One region of the Vibrio algivorus genome, then DNA from elsewhere that is predicted to be linked to it. Evidence: predicted binding sites of a transcription regulator. Region 1 holds the regulator's gene; the other holds the start of a gene.
The links. The regulator PurR, encoded in region 1, represses purine synthesis genes. The targets are predictions, from matches to a motif close to TNANGNAAACGTTTNCNTNA.
Positions count from the first base shown of each region.

Region 2: purE (5-(carboxyamino)imidazole ribonucleotide mutase) is a predicted target of PurR. The motif match lies at 7,478-7,497, and genes of this name have one in related genera.

Region 1 covers NZ_BSPV01000004.1:243,024-253,208, reverse strand. Annotated here, with positions in the region: gene mukF (chromosome partition protein MukF) at 1-1,010, opposite strand, end outside; gene cmoM (tRNA uridine 5-oxyacetic acid(34) methyltransferase CmoM) at 1,043-1,834, opposite strand; gene elyC (envelope biogenesis factor ElyC) at 1,947-2,744, shown strand; gene purR (HTH-type transcriptional repressor PurR) at 2,959-3,963, shown strand; gene QQJ93_RS06870 (ABC transporter substrate-binding protein) at 4,086-5,246, shown strand; gene QQJ93_RS06865 (ABC transporter permease) at 5,266-6,972, shown strand; gene QQJ93_RS06860 (ATP-binding cassette domain-containing protein) at 6,969-7,646, shown strand; gene QQJ93_RS06855 (CDP-alcohol phosphatidyltransferase family protein) at 7,639-8,259, shown strand; gene QQJ93_RS06850 (putative signal transducing protein) at 8,284-8,607, shown strand; gene QQJ93_RS06845 (alpha/beta fold hydrolase) at 8,649-9,449, opposite strand; gene QQJ93_RS06840 (VOC family protein) at 9,637-10,053, shown strand; gene pyrF (orotidine-5'-phosphate decarboxylase) at 10,143-10,185, opposite strand, start outside.
Region 2 covers NZ_BSPV01000002.1:99,236-109,420, forward strand. Annotated here, with positions in the region: gene rsmB (16S rRNA (cytosine(967)-C(5))-methyltransferase RsmB) at 1-484, opposite strand, end outside; gene fmt (methionyl-tRNA formyltransferase) at 603-1,577, opposite strand; gene def (peptide deformylase) at 1,607-2,119, opposite strand; gene QQJ93_RS01610 (LysM peptidoglycan-binding domain-containing protein) at 2,251-3,402, shown strand; gene dprA (DNA-processing protein DprA) at 3,453-4,604, shown strand; gene QQJ93_RS01620 (DUF494 family protein) at 4,629-5,099, shown strand; gene QQJ93_RS01625 (DNA topoisomerase family protein) at 5,114-5,704, shown strand; gene QQJ93_RS01630 (5-(carboxyamino)imidazole ribonucleotide synthase) at 5,784-6,920, opposite strand; gene purE (5-(carboxyamino)imidazole ribonucleotide mutase) at 6,926-7,411, opposite strand; gene tsaC (L-threonylcarbamoyladenylate synthase type 1 TsaC) at 7,614-8,171, shown strand; gene hemF (oxygen-dependent coproporphyrinogen oxidase) at 8,195-9,109, shown strand; gene aroE (shikimate dehydrogenase) at 9,149-9,976, shown strand; gene QQJ93_RS01655 (DUF1488 family protein) at 9,980-10,185, shown strand, end outside.

The DNA of each region.
Region 1 (10,185 bases):
TAGGTCAAATACCACGGCATATCAAAGTAATCCGTCACAGACTGACGTAAGCGCTGACTAAAGGCTCGGTTTTGATCCATATCGATAGCAGTACGAATAAATTTATGTACGTGGCGATCATAACCAATCCATAAATCTATCGCTTGCTGGCCCCAACTAACAATACGGTCGAGTTTGGTTTGCAGTGAAAACAAAATAGCATCAATGAAATCTAAACCTTCTTGACCATAGATAAGCTGTTGAATATCAAGAAGCTGAGTTTGTAGTTCATCCCCAGCCGCTTGTAGTGTATCTTGCAGTTCATTCAGAGTCGTCGACGTTTCAGTCAGTAAGCTTTCACAACTGCTGATCGCATCACGCCAGTCTTGGTTTAGTAGTTCAGCAATTTGGTTTTTAATTTCCACTTGCTGATCATCCATAACACGCTGATTTAAATCGATACGATCAAAAATTTCATTTACCGAATATTTCAGCACGCCATAAACATGCTTTTGCCATTGCGTAACATCGGAAGCTTGATTAGCGGCCTCGACGGCTTTCGACATTTCATCGGCAACCATAGACAACTGAATGGATAACTTAAGCTTTGAGAATTCACGATGTCGGACGTAGTAATCGGTAATAGAAACGCCTAGTGGCGACATGCGATAAATGCTTGCCCCGTCATTGAGCTCACTGACAAAGCGGCTCATTAACCTTTGGGAGACCAATTCATTGATCGCATTGTTGGCACGAAATGCCGAAGCCTCACCGGTTTCATCAAACATGTTAGTGACGATTTTGAATGCATCATGCAATTCACCCTCGCCAAGCTCTTCATCGAACTTTTCATTGCTTAATACGGCAATCGCAATCAAAAAAGCTAATCGCTCAGAAGAAAGGTTCAATGAAAAGTCATGTTGCTTCACCCAGCTGACCAGCTCATCGATTGGTTGTTCACCTATCGTTTTGCCCTCAAGCGGTTGTCTACTTGTCAACGGTTGAAGTGAAGATTGAGTTATTTCACTCATTATCATTCCTGTATTTACTAATGACTCTCAGACTATTCGGCAGCCTGAGGCTTTTGCGCCCACACATGAATATAGCGCCCAAGAGAAAGATAAGGCTCTGTGCGGCATAACTGCTGTTCTAATGCCAACACATCTTCTGGCCCATACTCGCCCATGTATTGTTGGTTTCCGATATAGTCGTTAAAACATCGGATACCTGATTTACCACAAATGTCGAAGCCTGCAGATTCTATCCATTGATAGACCTCTTCGGGTAATAAGCCATGTTGAGGCTGCAACTTAAAGCGCTTACGATGTGGCATTCCCTGCAAAATGTGAGGAATATTACCACAAGTTACATTTTTCAAAACCAAACCGTGGTGATTATAAAACATCACTGAAATGATGCCGCCCGGCTTTACCTTTTCAAGTAAGCTTGCTAATACTTGCTGCGGATTTTCCAACCATTCCATCACAGCATGAAATAACACTAAATCCGACTTCTCACTTAAGTGTTCATCGAGATGTTGAATAGCAGAATGAACAAAGCGAAATTGTGAATATAATCCATTATTATCAATATTTTGCTTAGCTAACGCCAACATTTCACTGGAAATATCACACAACGTGACTTGATGCCCTAACTGAGCAATTTTTTGCGACATTTGAGCTAAACCGCCTCCTGCATCTAATACAGATAGAACGTCTTTTTTCTGTTGTAAACGGTCTAAAGCTTGCTCAATATCTTGCCAAAGGATCACTTGACGAATATCGCCTTTATCGGAACCATAGATGTTTTTGGCGAATTTATGCGCGATATCATCGAAATTTCGATCATTGTCCATTTTTTTTCATTTAAGATAACTGAATTTTGCGTGTATTCTGTCACAGCAATTACAGGAATAAAGCAATTACTCCGTTTTACCTGCTGAATGATGAATTTTTGGACTATTTAAAATGTTTGAATTGAAAAAATTAATTGGTGCTCTGCTTATGCCTTTGCCTGCCTTGTTGATTATAGGTTTTATTGGCTTATTTCTTATTATGTTCACCTACAAACGCGGCTTAGGGTGCTTATTCACTTTTGTTTCTTTAATGGGGATCTTTCTATTTTCTTTCCAACCCATTTCGACCTCATTATTGAAACCAACTGAGCGTGCTTATAAAGCTTTTGTGCCAGTAGATGGCGCCATTGACTATGTCATGGTATTAGGAAGTGGCCATATTGTTGATAACGATATTCCAGCAACTTCGGAACTATCTCGCAATGGTTTGATGCGTCTTGCGGAAGGTATTCGTATTTTACACCTCTACCCTGGAGCAAAATTAATTTTGTCTGGTTATAACGGTGGCACATCGGTAAGTAATGCACGAATGATGGCGAATGTTGCTGTTTCATTAGGCGTAGCAAAATCCGATATCATTCTATTAGAAAGTGCTCAAGATACTTGGGATGAAGCGCATCAAGCGGCAGGTTTTGTTGCTGATAAACGTATGGTACTGATCACCTCTGCCAGTCACATGAAACGTGCTATTGGTGAGTTTAACAAAGCAGGACTTGAACCTATCCCTGCACCGACCAATTACTTAGCTTTTGATGATATTAAACAGCCATGGGATAAATATTCTCCACAAGCGAAATATCTAGAGCAAAGTGAACGTTATTGGTATGAGCAGCTTGGTCGATGGTGGTCTTCTTTACGCGACACACTAAGTAACCAGAAGAATTCCGGTACGGCTACAACGTTAGAGTAACGAGATAATACGCGAGCAATCGATAACGTTGCTGCTAACGTGCGGTATTTGTTTTGTCATAAAAATGCCATATCTGATTGTCAGTCATGGCATTTAAGACTAAAATCGTAGTTCATAAAATACAGAATAAAATTAAGTCGCTGATTAAAGGCGACTTTTATCTTTTTAGATTAGAATAAATCCGGCGAAGACGTCGGCATAAAGGAAATTCACTATGGCTACAATTAAAGATGTCGCACGTATTGCAGGTGTTTCTACCACCACAGTGTCACATGTCATCAATAAGACTCGTTTTGTTGCAGAAGCAACTCAAGAAAAAGTCATGGCCGCAGTGAAAGAACTGAATTATGCCCCAAGCGCTGTTGCCCGTAGTCTGAAATGCAATACCACTAGCACCATTGGTATGTTAGTAACGCAGTCAACTAATCCATTTTTTGCCGAAGTAGTAGATGGCGTAGAAAGCTATTGTTACCGCAAAGGTTACACTCTGATCCTTTGTAATACTGGTGGCCGTGCAGATAAACAACGTGATTATATTCGTATGTTAGCTGGCAAACGTGTTGATGGCCTTTTAGTGATGTGTTCAGACTTAGATGCTGATTTACAAGAGATGCTAGATGGTCACCCAGATATTCCTAAGGTCGTCATGGATTGGGGCCCAGAAAGCTCTCAAGCAGATAAGATCATCGATAACTCTGAAGAAGGTGGCTATTTAGCAACTCGTTACCTCATGGCTCAAGGTCACAAAGATATTGCTTGTCTAAGTGGTCACTTCGAAAAAGTTGCCTGTAAAGAACGCATCTCTGGCTGCAAACGCGCATTAGCGGAAGACGGTTTAACGCTTCCAGAAGAGTGGTTACTTGAAGGTAACTTTGAGTGTGATACCGCCGTGATCGCTGCAGATAAAATTCTTGCTATGGAGAAAAAACCAACCGCCGTTTTCTGCTTTAACGATATTATGGCACTCGGCTTAATGAGCCGCTTACAAGAAAAAGGCATGAAAGTACCAGAAGATATTTCGGTTATTGGTTACGATAACATTGATATTTCACCTTACTTCTCACCACCTTTAACGACAGTTCACCAGCCAAAACGTCGTCTAGGTAAGAATGCGGTAGAGATTTTATTAGAGCGTATTAAAGATAAAAATCATGCTAAGCAGACATTTGAGATGTTCCCTGAGATTATTGAACGCTCTTCGGTAAAAACATTGAAATAGTAGTATTCTTAGCCGAGTAACGAATAACTAAACCAGCGCTGATGTCGTTGGTTTTTTTATTGAAATTTTTTAGGCGGATCATCTGTCTATATTGATATACCTAACTTTGTATAAGGATATACATGAAACGTCTGCTACTTAGCTTCATTTTGATCACTCTGCCACTGCTTTCTTCTGCTAAAGATATCTCCATTAGCCAGTTAGATTGGCAACAAGTTGAACAACGAGCAAAAGGACAAGATGTTTACTTTAATGCTTGGGGTGGTAGCCAAGAGATTAATGACTATCTTCGTTGGGTAGCAAAGCAAGTAAAACAAAAGTATGGCATTGAACTTCACCACGTTAAGGTCACTGATATTTCCGAAACCACCACTCGCCTGCTCGCTGAAAAAACTGCTGGAAAACATTCTGGTGGTAGTGTCGATATGGTGTGGATCAATGGTGAAAATTTCAAATCAATGAAGAATAACCAATTACTCTACGGCCCTTTCGTTTCAAGCTTGCCAAATTGGAAAAAAGTCGACTCTAGTCTCCCTGTCACTAATGATTTTTCTGAACCAACAGAAGGATTAGAAGCGCCGTGGGGGGTGGGTCAATTAGTCTATATTCATGATCAGAAAAAGTTACCGACACCCCCACAGTCAGCACAACAATTATTCGATTATGCAAAACACCACCCTGGGCGTATTACCTACCCTAAGCCACCTCAGTTTCATGGCACTAGCTTTTTAAAAGCCTTACTTATCGAACTTTCTGATGAAAAGAGCGCGCTATCTAAGCCCGTTGATGAAGACTCATTTACTCAAGTAACTCAACCTTTATGGGATTACTTAGATGCTATTCAACCTTATTTATGGCAACAAGGCCGCCAATTCCCAACCACTCAACCTGAAATGCTGCAATTGCTCGATGATGATCAAATTGATATTGCTCTTACCTTCAACCCAAATGAAGTTTTTTCAGCCCAAGCAAGCGGTAAGTTAGCCCCAACAACGAAAACCTATGCATGGAAAAATGGCGCATTGTCTAACATTCATTTTCTTGCCATCCCATGGAACGCTAATGCAAAAGAAGGGGCATTAGTCGTAATTAACTTTCTACTCAACCCTCAAGCACAATCACGTAAAGGTGATATCAATGTCTGGGGAGACCCATCAGTATTGCAAACCAAATACTTAACAGGCAGTGCTCAAAAAACGATGTTATTTCCCTCAATTGAAGAGCCTCACCCTAGTTGGCAAACCGCACTAGAACAGGCTTGGATTGAGCGATATAGCCAATAACAACGAATTAAGGGCGCTCATGCAAAGCAAGCAAAGACGTATGCTAAGCATCGGTTATTTACTGGTGATTTTGATCTGCTTTCTCCCCCTTTTTCCGGGGGTGTTAGGCATGGTAATCCCTGCTTTTGGTTTCATTCCGCCGCTTGGTCTAAATATCTTTACCTTGGATGGATTTATTTCAGCTATCAGTTGGCCGGGGGTTGAGCGTTCTCTCTTACAAACCATAATGATCGCGGTTGTCAGTACAGTGATTGCCGTCATAATGACCTTTGCTATTTTGCAAGCCTATTGGGGAAGCCATTCATGGCAGCGAATTGAAAAACTTTTATCCCCTATACTCGCATTACCTCATGTCGCTTTTGCGGTTGGTTTCTTATTCTTATTTTCTGATACTGGTTGGTTAGCCCGTCTTTTTAGCTTCATGGTTAGTGATACTTCAGGGGTTCCCCATGTATGGTTTACTTGGATTTACTCACTACAAGACAATATTGGTATTAGTCTAGCCCTTGCATTAGCAATCAAAGAAACGCCTTTTTTGTTATTAATGAGTGTCGCAATACTGAATAACTTAAAAGTCAAACAAACACTGCAAGTAACACAAGGTTTGGGATACTCTGTTGCTCAATCATGGTGGAAAGCGATTTTTCCCCAATGGCTACGCCACATGCGTTTTCCTCTTTTCGCTATCATGGCTTATTCCTGCTCGGTGGTTGATGTTAGTTTGATTTTAGGCCCAACTCACCCTCCTACATTTGCAGTGTTAGTATGGCAATGGTTTAACGATCCAGATTTATCTCAACTTCCAAGGGCGGCAGCGGGTGCTTTTCTCTTGTTTATTTTGTGTTCTATTTTAATTGGCTTAATTTGGCTAACAGAACGCTTAGTACTAGGGGGATACCGAACTTGGTTAACCTCTGGCCGAAATGCTTCCTTGGGTGTCAGGCCTTATTTCTTTCACCTCATCGCAAGCATTAGCTTATTGACTATTCCGGTAATGATCATTTGGACATTTGCCTTACGCTGGTCTTATCCAAATCTACTCCCTACCTTTTGGAGCACTCGGTTTTGGTTAAATGAATGGCCATATATTCAAGACACCATTTTAACCAGTGTTTGGCTAGCTTTATTCAGCGCAGGAATGGCTCTTGTTCTTGCTCTCATTGCTCATGAGTATCGCCAGCATTTTCGTTATCATATTCCTATGTATGTGATTGCCTTACCTATGTTGATCCCTCAGCTCTCTTTACTATTTGGCTTACAAATCACCACCCTTTGGATTAATCAGGAACATTATTGGCTATGGGTAATTTGGGCGCATACATTTTTTGTTTTTCCCTATGTCTACCTATCTTTGGATGGGCCATGGAAAAGCTACCCTAACCGACTATCCCAAACTGCGGTAAGCCTCGGTGTTTCACCCGTTAAAGTCTTTTTCGCCATAAAGTTGCGTACATTAGTCAGCGGAATATTATTTGCTTGGGCGATGGGTATGAGCGTGAGCCTAGCGCAATATTTACCAACGTTAATGTTAGGCTCTGGAAGAGTTGTCACATTGACGACAGAAGCCGTTGCATTATCCAGTGGCCATGATCGTAGAGTCGTTGCTCTTTATGCTTTATGGCAGGCCATTCTACCCTTTGCTTTTTTCAGCTTAGCGCTTATCGGTAACCGTATTTTTCAGAGCCGGAGTAAAGCGACCTATAAGCAGGAGTCACCTTCATTATGAGTTTGTCATTAGAGCAGCTATCCATTTATCATCAGATATCAAAAACATCTGATTCGAAAAAAACACCACTGGTTAGTAACCTCAATTTAACCATTTCACATGGTACAGTACTTACATTAATGGGCCCAAGTGGTTGTGGAAAGTCAACATTACTTAATGTAATTGCTGGCCACCTCAGCCAAGAGTTTTACTATGACGGTAAAATAATATTAAATAATGAAGAGATCCAAGCTAGCGATCCTCACAAACGTTCTATCGGCATCTTATTTCAAGATGACTTACTTTTCCCACATTTGAATGTTTGGGAAAATATTGCATTTGCTTTGCCAAATAATATCAAAGCTAAAGAAAGAAAGTTGGAAGCTCTAGCAGCCTTAGATAACGTTGGATTACTTGCTATTGCCTACTCTATGCCACATCAAATTTCAGGTGGACAAAGAGCCCGAGTCAGTCTTATTAGAATGTTAAGCGCACAACCTAAGGCTGTTTTACTCGATGAACCATTCAGTAAATTGGATCCCGAATTACGAGTTAACTTTCGAGATTGGGTATTTAAACAACTCGCTGTAGCTCAAGTGCCAACTTTGATGGTCACACACGATAAAGCAGATGCTCCAACCAACGGAAAAATCATGCACTGGGAGCAATTTAGCACGGAGAATTCCCATGCTTGATAGATATGTCATTCCATTAATAAAGCACCCATTAAACTCCTTAGCAAAGCAGTGCGTTCAACGTCATATCAAAGCTGATCATGTCACTTTGGCAAGCTTTCTTATTGGTCTCTTGGCTATCCCTGCATTATGGGGGGAACATTACCTTTTGGCTTTATTATTGATTGTATTAAACCGCATTGGTGATGGTCTTGATGGTGCGATTGCGAGGCAAACACAAACCTCTGACGCAGGTGGTTTTCTTGATATTTGCTTGGATTTCATATTTTATGCTCTGATCCCATTTGGCTTTATCCTAGCCAATCCAGAACAAAACACACTTTGGGCAGCATTATTAATTGTCAGTTTTGTTGGCACAGGTAGTAGCTTCTTAGCATTTGCCTCTATTGCTGGAAAACGAAATATCACCAACCCAGTTTATCAACACAAATCTTTATATTACATGTCAGGCATAACGGAAGGGACTGAGACGATTGGTTTTTTTATCGCATTTTGTCTCTGGCCAGCTCTTTTCCCCCAACTTGCTGCCATCTTTGCAGCGCTATGTTTTATAACCACAATAAATAGAATTTGGGCAGGTTATCGCACCATTCAATCATCAGAAACTCAGTAATCACAGTATAAAAAAGGATAATTTATGAAGATATTCAGCGCAGGCAATCCTGTTGAAGCACACATTGTTTGTGAATTACTCAAAAGCCACCGCATTGAGGCAAAAGTTCATTCAGGTGAGATTTTCAGCTTAAAAGGAGAAGTTCCTTTAACCAGTGATACTGACCCTTATGTATGGTTACTTGATGAACAAGATGAAGAAAGAGCAAAGCAGTTAATACGAGATTATGAAAAAGAAGAGTTGAGACCAAATTGGGATTGCCAACAATGCGGGGAAAGTATTGAAGCTCAATTCGCCGTTTGTTGGAATTGTGGTCAAGCGAATCCATCACAAGATCAAACAGCTTAGCCACTAAGGTCTGTTAAATAAGGCCTGTTAAATTTACTAATTTAAACCTGACTGTTTTGTTGGATGAAAGCTAAAGAATGTTGATTAAACTCAACCGGCTTTTCAACATTGCAAACATGCCCGCAGCCAGGAATCTCAAGCAAACGACTGAATTTATGCTGCTTCACCATCTCTTTCACTGGGCGGATAAACATGTAGTCCATCTCTCCCATCAAATACAGAGTTGGAATCGGTAACTCACGATCTCTGAAGTAACGCATCATAGGATTAACATCAACCGACAACTTAAACCAACGTTTAAACTCTTTCTGACAAAGTTTCTTGGCTTCTCGAATAAATAAATGGCGGGATTCTTTTTGCCCACGCTGCGGCATAATAATGTAAGCAAATAGCTTATAGAGCCACATATAAGGAATAATATTTTTGCTCCAATAACCTACCTTAACCAAAAGTTGTGAACGGACATCAAGTCGTGTTACTGCTCCACCAAGCACCATACTTTGAACTTTCTCTGGTGCCATTTCAGCTAAGTTTCGCACTAAGATCGTACCTAAAGACATACCGATAAAATGCGCTTTTTCAATATTGAGGTGCTCTAATACATTAAGAATGTCAGTTGTTACATCTTGGAATGAATAGTGCTTTGAAATGATGTTCTTCAATAATTGATTTGAACGCCCATGTCCTCTTAAATCAATCAAAAGTAGGTTGTAATGCTGACGGTAATCTTTAATTTGTTTGAACCATAGAGACGAGCTGCCGCCAGCACCATGAACGAATACAACCCATTCTTGGCTAGTTGGATGCAAATATGTTTTATGAAACAAAAGCTCTTTTGTCATAATAAAAATACTACGTCTTATAGTTAAAATTTATCTATCGATTGTACCACACCAAGCCTTATCTCTGCGTTTTTTTACTAAGCTCTATTATGTGAGTTTATGTTGCAAAAAACACTTTACCTCATGTTAACTTGAGGTTTTATCCTTTTATAAAAATAACCCAATACAATAACTCAAAGGAATGTGTATGTACCTAGAACATGTAAATTTAGTCGTTAGTGATGTTCCCGCCATGATTCACTTTTATCAAACTGCGTTCCCTCATTGGACTATCCGTAGTGAAGGTGATGACGAATGGCATGGAAAACCAAGGCATTGGTTACATTTAGGTGATGATTACCAATATCTTGCTATCAGTAACCACGGTGAAGGACAAAACCGTGATCTAGATGGTTACCAAGTCGGTTTAGCGCACTTTGCTTATTCGGTAGACAACCTCGATAGCATAGTAGAAAGGCTAATCAGTAATGGATATGAAATAGCTAAACCTGGAGCAGAGAATCCATTTAGGAAAAACGTCTACTTCGTCGACCCTGCAGGGTTTGAAGTTGAGTTTGTAGAGTATTTGACAGATATTCCAAGTGAGCGAAATAACGATTTATAAAGCGACAAAAAAGCCAGTGTCAAAGTAGGCACTGGCTCTTGTATTTTATTGTATAAGGGAATGAGGTGCGTACATGAACTTAATATTGATTACACATTCAAAGAAGCGTTGATATCTATTAACACTTGGTTT
Region 2 (10,185 bases), on a different contig from region 1:
CAATTTTTTGCCATTGTTCAGGGTAGGCTTGTTGTAATAGTTTTAATAACCAGCTTGGGTGAGCATATTTACCGGCATTGTGGCTAATAGCATGAGCATCCAGTTGTTCTTGATTGCGTTGGTAGTTGCGTAACACGGCATTAATTAAGCCACGTAAACGAGGGCCTTTTAATGCTTGAGCGCCTTCTACTGTTTCGCCTACAGCTGCATGTGGTGGTATGCGCATAAAGCTTAACTGATAAATGCCAATCAGAATTAAATGGTGAAAAACGCGCTGTTTGCCTTTCAGCGGTTTATCCATGAGTTCGTTAACGATGGATTCTAAGCGTGGAAGATAACGCAATGCGCCATAGCACATCTCTTGTAATAGTGCGTGATCCCTTGGGCGAATACTTTGCTGTGCAGTAGGAAGCGCAGAAGAGAGCGAATAACCTTGGTCTACAACTTCAAATAATACTTTTGCAGCAGCGGCACGAACGTTCATGATGTTTTCTCTTGTCGGTAACTCGCAAATAGCAAGTTAGATAAATCAATTACATGGATAAAATAAACAAGGCACATTGCTGCGCCTTGCTTGGTTGGCTATCGTCGTTAGTGAGCGATTAACCTAAAATGTTGCCGACTTCAAACCACTGGCTGCGAGCATTTAAAGTGTCTTGTACTGACAATGCTTTTTTCCCTGGGATTTGTAGTTGTTCAAGAACTAATAGATTTTTACCGGTCGCCACATAGATGCCGGTTTTATCCGCGCGAATAATTTGACCTGCCGGATGGTCAGCTTGTTGTGGCTCGACTCGTGATTGCCATACTTTGATGTTATGTTGCTGGTCGTTATTATCAGTAATACTAAAGAAGCTCATTGGCCATGGATTAAACGCACGAACGCAACGTTCAATATGTTCTGCATCATTATTCCAATCGATTTTTGCTTCTTCTTTACTGAGCTTTTTCGCGTAGTTGGCGTAATCATCGTTCTGTTTCTGTGGAAAAATATTGCCTTGGCTAATGTCTTGTACACAGTCTAATAAGGCTTGTGGGCCTAGTTCAGCCAACTTTTCATACATCGAGGCGCTAGTGTCGGTACTGGCAATCGGTAAGGTGGAGATTTTCAGCATATCACCGGTATCTAAACCAATGTCCATTTGCATTATGGTTACGCCGGTTTCAGCATCGCCAGCCCAAATTGCACGTTGGATCGGCGCAGCGCCACGCCAGCGCGGTAAGATAGAGCCGTGAACGTTAATACAACCTAAACGAGGCATATCCAACACTGCTTGAGGTAATAACAAGCCGTAAGCCACTACGATCATCAAATCTGCATTCAATGCTTCTAACTGTTGTTTCGCTTGGTCGGATTTGAAATTCTCTGGCTGGAAAACCGGAATGTCGTGCTCAAGAGCGAGCTGTTTGACTGGGCTAGCCGTTAGCTTTTTACCACGACCTGCTGGACGATCAGGTTGAGTATAAGCGGCAATAATTTGATATTCAGAATCTTGTTGTGCAGAAAGTAACGCCGCCAAGTGACGGGCGGCGAAATCTGGCGTACCTGCAAAGACAATACGTAAAGACTGGCTCAAGGTAACCTCATTAATTGATGATTGCGTGATTATTGATTCTTTTCATTAAAGCGTTTTATTTTTTCAAGCTTGTCTTTAATACGCTTACGCTTTAATGGGGAAAGATAATCAACGAATAATTTACCAAGTAAGTGATCACATTCATGTTGAATACAGATGGCTAATAGCTCATCCGCTTCTAATGTGAATTCTTGGCCATTTTTGTCTAATGCTTTGACTTTGATTGAAGAAGCTCTAGGTACTAAAGCTCGCGCTCCAGGGACAGATAAGCAACCCTCTTCAATACCATCTTCACCTTGTTTTTCAATGATTTCCGGATTAATCAAAACAAGTTGTTCATCTCTGTTTTCAGAAACATCGATAACGATAATTTGTTTATGGATATCTACTTGAGTTGCAGCCAAGCCAATACCTTCCTCATCATACATGGTTTCAAACATGTCATCGATGAGAGTATGAAGCTCAGGGGTGAACTCAGTAACGGGTTTTGCGACCGTACGTAGACGATCATCTGGGAAAGTTAATACATTTAATACAGACATATACACTCTAAATATTGAACTGTGCCGAAAACAGCTTAAACCTAATTGCTCCAATTCTAGACATTTTACAAGGCAAATGACAGCATCCAATTACATTAAGCGACAAATATGTCGACCAAGGAATCCAGGTCATGCCTAAAGTTACACAATTTATAGTGAAGTTATTTATCTTTTTTGTGGTGAGTTTTTCAGTCGTTGCTGCCACTCAATCTACGCCACCGTTAGTTCTGAAAGAGGGCGCACCAAACACCTATGTGGTGAAAAAGGGCGATACACTGTGGGATATTTCAGCATTATTTCTCGATAGTCCGTGGTTATGGCCACGTTTATGGCAAGTTAACCCTGAGATTGACAACCCACATTTAATCTATCCCGGTGATAAGCTGACTTTGACTTGGCAAAATGGCCAACCTTTGTTGAGCTTAAAGCCAATGAAAAAGATCAGCCCACAGGTACGCAAAAGTAGTAAACAAGCTATTTCTACCTTATCAGATGGTTTAATCTCTCCATATCTAAAGTCGGATCAGTTATTGACTGACCAGCAATTAGAAGAGGCACTGAGAGTGCTAGGTACCAGTGAAGGGCGTAAGTTCTTAAGTCACAATGAGCGTATTTATATCGACGGTAAAGTGACTCACCCTGATTGGGCAGTTTATCGTTTAATTAAGCAATATCAGCGTAGTGGCGATGATGTGGACGCTACCGCTTATTCATTACGTTTAGTCGCCAAAGCACAATTAAAAGAGTCGAATGATAAAGCCAGTGCGTTGCAGGTAGTCAGTCAACAACAAGAGATTTTGCAAAATGATATTGTGTTGCCGGTGATTGGTGATGATTTAACTTTGTCTACGGTGTTTCAGCCTAGTCCTGCTCCAGTCGGTCTAGTGGCGAATATTAAAGGGTCAATGGAGGATCATTACTTTATGGCGGTTAATCAAGTCGTCGTGATAGACCGTGGTTCTGATGATGGTTTAACACAAGGCAGTAGCTTTAATTTGGCCAAACAAGGTGCGGTCGTTTATGGTCGTAAAGGTGATTACCGCTATGAAAAAGAAGTGGGTGTGAACGGCTTTAGCTCTGCAGATTTACCACCGGTTTCAATTGGTCAAATGGTAGTGATTCGTCCGTATGCTAAATTTAGCTTAGCTTTTATCACTCAGAGTTTAGAGCCCGTTGGTGTCAATTCTTTAGCGGTGTCCCCTCTAACCGATAGACCGATTGTTGAGGGTGTTGATGCACAAGCTAATCATGCATCAGTATTGCAGACTGATAACGCTTCTTAATGATGCTAGACCTTTATCATAGAGCGGTTTGATTATGGAATGGCTTGCGAATGAATGATACTCAATTGGCGGCTTGGTTAACTTTGAGTTTTACGCCAAAGCTTGGTGGAGTAGCGCTTGCTCGCTTGATGAGTGTCGACTCCCCACAAAATTTGGTTCACTACTCGACACAGCAGTGGCAAAAGTTAGGGTTGAAAGCTAACCAGATTGGCTATATTCAGCACCAAGCCGAGCCAGAGGTAGAGCGATGTTTACACTGGTTCGCACAATCTTCATATCATCACATTCTAACGCCATTAGATGAAAATTATCCCCAACTATTAAGCCAAATGTCCTCGCACCCTCCGGTATTGTTTATCAAAGGTGAGTTAGCTGCGGTTAATTCTGTGCAATTTGCTATGATTGGCAGCCGTCATGCTAGTTTAGATGGCTTGAAAGCATCTAAAGAGTTTGCTTATCAGTTAGCTCAAAATGGGCTCACTATTACTAGTGGTTTGGCATTAGGGGTAGATGGTCATGCTCATGATGGCGCTTTATTGGCACAAGGGACAACAGTTGCGGTGTTAGGTTCTGGTGTCGATCAGGTTTACCCTTCGCGACATAAAGGCTTAGCCGAACGAATTTTACAGCAAGGTGGTGCTTTGGTTTCGGAATTAAGGCCAAATGCTAAACCTCGTGCGGAAAATTTCCCTCGTCGAAATCGAATCATTAGTGGTTTATCGCAAGGCGTGTTGGTTGTAGAGGCGGCAGAGCGCAGTGGGTCTTTAATTACAGCACGTTATGCGCTAGAGCAAAATCGAGATGTATTTGCATTACCGGGGTCAATTTATCAGCCGGGGTTTGCCGGAACTAATCAGTTATTAAAGCAAGGGGCAATTTTAGCGTTGAGCCCACAAGATATTCTGGATGAATTAAATCCGGCGTTATCTCGGTCTTCTTATGTATATCAACCGGTACAAACTCAGCTAAACTTAACACAACAGGCGACGCCGGAAATAACAGTTAATCACTCTCAACCATTGCCATTTCCCCTACTGTTAGCTAACGTAGGAAATGATCCAACACCAGTTGATATTTTGTCTCAGCGTACCCATATCCCGGTACACGAAGTAATGATGCAAATATTAGAGCTTGAGTTAGCTGGACATGTTATTTCTGTTCCTGGAGGTTATATTCTTAATAGTGGGAATAAACCAAGATAAAGTGTTGCCGCGGAGGGTAAAGCTATGATGGACATTCTTATGTACCTGTTTGAAACCTATATTCATAGCGATGCAGACCTCATGATTGATCAAGACGAACTTGAAGATGAGTTACTGCGGGCAGGCTTTCACCAACAAGAAATTTATAAAGCATTAAATTGGCTCGAAGGGTTAGCAGCCTTGCAACAAGGCGAGCGCCTCGATATGGCAACCAGCTCAGCGAGTTCGACACGTATCTTTACCCAAGAAGAAATGCTGCGCTTAGATGTGTCCTGTCGTGGCTTTTTACTATTTCTTGAGCAAGTCCAAGTATTGACTACAGAAACACGCGAAATGGTGATTGACCGTGTGATGGGATTAGAAACCCAAGAGTTTAGCTTGGATGATCTTAAGTGGGTGATCTTGATGGTACTGTTTAATGTTCCAGGCAATGAAAATGCTTATACTCAAATGGAAGAGTTACTCTACTCGACTGAACAAGGTTTAGTGCATTAATTTGCGTGCTTCTAATGAATAACAAAATCGACCAACAATTATTTTCCGCCCATGGACATGCGTTAGAGCATGAGTCTTGCCCTAAGTGTGGTGAAGAATACCAAGGCGAATTGCAATTACGACATGGTAAGCGCGGGCCATTCTTGGGTTGTGTGCGTTATCCTGAGTGTGATTTTATTCGACCACTTCATCAAAACGATGGCCATATCATAAAAGAACTGGGTGTACCTTGTCCTGAGTGTGGTGGTAATGATCTACCAGGAGAGTTGGTGTTAAGGCAAGGGCGCTATGGCATGTTTATTGGTTGTAGTCGCTTTCCTGAGTGTCATCATATTGAATCTTCCGCTCCGCAACCTGAACAAGCGACAGAATTGAACTTAACTTGCCCTGAATGTAAAACGGGTAAATTAGTTGAACGTCAATCTCGCTTTGGGAAGAGCTTTTATGCTTGTGATGCTTATCCAAAGTGTAAATTCTCGATCAACTCACAACCGCTTGAAGGTGAGTGCCAACAATGTGGCTTTCCCTTGTTAATTGAAAAGCGTTTAGCCAGTGGCACTAAAATTCAGTGTGCCGATCGTAAGTGTCAACATACCCAAAGTTAGTTTGGCTTTTTATATGCTTTGATATAAAAGACTCGCAACAGTTAAGTGATCTGATGCGAGTCTTTTTTATTGTACTAATTTACAATTTAGATACTCGGTCTTTTAGTTCCGGAAACGCTGCTGGTTCTAATACTGAGGCCAATTGAGTTAGTATTTCTTTCATTTCTTGGTGGGAGTGGCCACAAACATTAATGTGTCCCATCTTACGGCCTGGACGTTGTTCTTTTCCATACCAATGAATATGACATTGCGGCATCGAAAGTACGGATTCAGGCACACGATTTTGGCCTAAAATATTGACCATTGCGGTATGACGAATCGCTTGAGTGCTACCTAATGGTAAATTGCACACTGCACGTAAATGGTTCTCAAATTGACAAACTTCAGCCCCTTGTTGAGTCCAGTGACCTGAGTTATGCACGCGTGGTGCGATTTCGTTGACTAGCAATTTGCCTTTGACATCGAAAAACTCAATCGCCAATACACCAACATAGTCGAGTTGCTCGGCAATAGCAGTAAACATGGTAGCGGCTTGAGATTGTAATTCTGGCTCATCAATGGCGACCGATAGACTCAATACACCATTAACGTGAACATTCTCCGCAAGAGGGTAGATCGCGACTTCACCGTTCACACGGCGAGCACCAACAAGTGAAACTTCTCTTTCAAAAGGTACAAACTCTTCAGCGACCACCGCTTGATGAGGAGTTGCTTCGATAGCAGCAGAGACTTTTTTCCAGATTTGATCGACTTGTTTTGCATCGGTTAAGCGCCATTGCCCCTTACCATCGTAACCACCTAATGCCGTTTTCAGCACCATAGGAATACCGACAAATTCAATGGCTGCATCAAGATCAGCGCGTTTCTCTATAATCGCATATTTAGCATTAGCTGCTTTGGAATCATTAAGTAATTGTTTTTCGATGCGGCGATCGCCACCAGCTTTAATAGCTTGAGTAGTTGGTAGAAACTTGCCACTTTTTTCACAAATATCGAGTACCGAATGTGGGATGTGTTCAAACTCAGCGGTAATAACATCAGCAGAAGCAATTGCATTATTTAAACCGTGGCCAATAACATTTTTTGTTAGTGGGTGAACAATTTGCTCACTGCCGACATCAAATGCTGAAATGTCGATGTTTAATGGTGCACCTGCTAAAGACATCATTCGTGCCAATTGGCCTGCACCTAGTACTAAAACTTGTTTGTTTGCCATTAGTATTAATCCTCGGCTGGATTAGGGTTTGCTAGTACAGTATCCGTTTGTTCTTTGCGGAATGCTTCAACTTGAGCCATCACATTTTCATCGTGAGTACCAATAATTTGTGCCGCTAGAATGCCTGCATTGGCGGCACCAGCTTCACCAATCGCTAGAGTACCAACTGCGATTCCTTTAGGCATTTGGACAATTGAATACAGAGAATCAACTCCAGATAGTGCACGAGATTGAACGGGTACCCCAAGCACAGGAAGGCTAGTGTAAGCGGCGGTCATTCCTGGAAGGTGAGCTGCTCCACCTGCGCCAGCAATAATCACTTTAATGCCGCGTTCTTTTGCACTTTCTGCATATTCAGCTAATAGGTGAGGAGTACGGTGAGCAGATACTACTTTGGTTTCGTACGGTACATTAAAACGGTCCAGCATTTCTGCGGCAAGTTTCATGGTTGGCCAATCAGATTTTGAACCCATAATGATTCCAACAGTCATCGAATACTCCTTAACGATTCAAACTATAAATACAATAATTGTCACTATTATACTGAGAATTGATGACAAGGAAAACGTTTGCGTCAGGTTGTTTTCATATTCTGATCTGAATAAATGACATTGAGATGAAAAAATTTTAGTCATCAGCAATAAGGTTTTATACACTGGCGCTATTACCGTTTGTACAGGGAAGAAAATCATAGTGAATAATTTTGAATCTGTTGTTGAGGCTTTGCAGCAAGGAGAAGTCATCGCTTATCCAACTGAAGGCGTGTTTGGGGTAGGGTGTGATCCTGATAATGTATCTGCAATTGATAAGTTGTTAGCGTTAAAGCAGCGCCCAATAGATAAAGGCTTGATTTTGATTGCGGCTAATTATCAGCAGTTATTACCTTACATTGATGACTCTCTATTAACTCATGAACAGTTGCAAGTGGTGCAGTCTACTTGGCCTGGCCCTGTGACTTGGGTGATGCCGGTTAAAAAGGGAGTTTCAACTCATCTTACCGGGCAGTTTAATTCAATTGCGGTTCGTGTGACTGACCACCCTTTAGTACAACAACTTTGTTTAGCGTTTGGTAAGCCAATTACGTCAACCAGTGCAAATTTAACAGGGTTAGAGCCTTGCCGTACAACGGAAGAGGTTGATCATCAACTCGGTGACAAGCTAGTAGCGATCCTACAAGGAAAAGTGGGTGGAAGAACTCAGCCAACAGAAATTCGTGATGCCAAAACATCAAACGTATTAAGACAAGGCTAGTATTAAACAAGGGAAATAACTTGATGACGAATAGAACTCAACAAGTCGATAAGCATGCTGTAAAAGCCTTTCTGATGAGCTTGCAAGACTCGATTTGCGCTCAATTGGAAGCGGTCGATGGCAACCAGTTTATTGAAGATGCTTGGCAAAGAGAGCAAGGCGGTGGCGGCCGCAGCCGAGTGATCCGAGATGGTAAGGTGTTTGAGCAAGGTGGTGTCAATTTTTCTCATGTATTTGGCGGTAAGATGCCTGCTTCGGCAACTGCCCATCGACCAGAGCTTGCTGGCCGTCAGTTTGAAGCGATGGGCGTGTCATTGGTTCTACACCCTAAAAATCCTTATATTCCGACATCTCATGCCAATGTGCGCTTTTTCATTGCCGAAAAAGAAGGCGAAGCACCTATTTGGTGGTTTGGTGGTGGGTTTGATTTAACGCCATTTTATCCTTTTGAGGAAGATTGCCAACATTGGCACGATACCGCCAAAGCTATCTGTGCGCCATTTGGCGATGACGTATATCGTGAGCATAAGGCTTGGTGTGATAAATACTTCTTTTTACCTCATCGTAATGAAACACGTGGTGTTGGCGGATTATTTTTTGATGATTTAAATCAATGGGATTTTTCAATTTGTTTTGACTACATGCAGTCCGTTGGGGAAGGGTTTACCCAAGCTTATTTACCTATTGTGAATAAAAGACAAAATCATCAATATGGTGAACGTGAACGTCAGTTCCAGTTATATCGTCGTGGTCGCTATGTTGAATTCAATTTAGTTTATGATCGAGGTACTTTATTTGGCTTGCAAAGTGGTGGGAGAACCGAATCTATTTTAATGTCTATGCCACCGTTGGCGCGTTGGGAATATGATTACACCCCGGAAAGTGATTCAGCAGAAGCCAATTTATATCAAAATTATTTACAGCCACGAGAGTGGTAGTAATTATTTACTCTTTAGGGGAAAAGAAAGGGACGATTCATGCAAACACTCGATCAATATGCAGTATTTGGTAATCCGATAAAACATAGTAAATCACCTTTTATTCATTCCCTGTTTGCTCGTCAAACCAATCAAACAATGGAATACGGCATCGTTGAAGCACCTATTGATAGTTTTGAGCAAGCAGCGCGAGGTTTTTTTGCCGCAGGAGGTAAAGGTTGTAATGTTACCGCACCGTTTAAGTTAGATGCTTATCAATTTGCTGATCGTTTAACTGAAAGGGCGAAATTAGCACAAGCGGTGAATACATTAAAGAAGCTTGATGACGGTTTGATTATTGGTGATAACACCGATGGTGACGGCTTAGTTCAGGATTTATTACAAAATAACGCTCAGCTAAAAGGAGCAAGAATATTGCTACTTGGTGCTGGTGGTGCAGCTCGCGGGGTATTAAAACCATTACTTGATCAGCGACCGCAACATGTAGTGATAACTAATCGCACTTTAAGTAAAGCTGAAGAGTTGGCGGAAACCTTCAAACCTTATGGTTTTATCTCGGCACAACCGATGCAAGATATTGATTCTGCCTTTGATATTATTATTAATTCTACTTCGGCAGGCCTTGCTGGTGGGTTACCTGATATCAGTACTGCGATCTTTACCCCACATAGCGTCAGTTATGATATGAGTTATGGGGCAGATAAAACACAGTTTACGGACTGGGCAAAGCAGAACGGCGTATCTCATGCCTATGATGGTTTGGGGATGTTAGTGGGGCAAGCGGCTGAAAGCTTTATGTTATGGCGTGGATTACGTCCGAGTGTACGCCAGGTACTGAGAGAATTACGTCGTAATTTAGAGAGTTAAATAATGAACCAAAATATTCTTTTTGTGGATCGCTATGAGTGGGACTGTGAGCGCCAAGCGGTTGTTTTCCAAGCTCAACAAGCTGGCCAGCTTATAGATTGCATTGTTTCTCTAGGATTATTATCTCAATTAGATAATGCAAATGTGAGTAAAGAAAATGCATTAGCGGTTTTTGAGCGTGTTCGTTTTGACTTAGAAGATATAGCGGA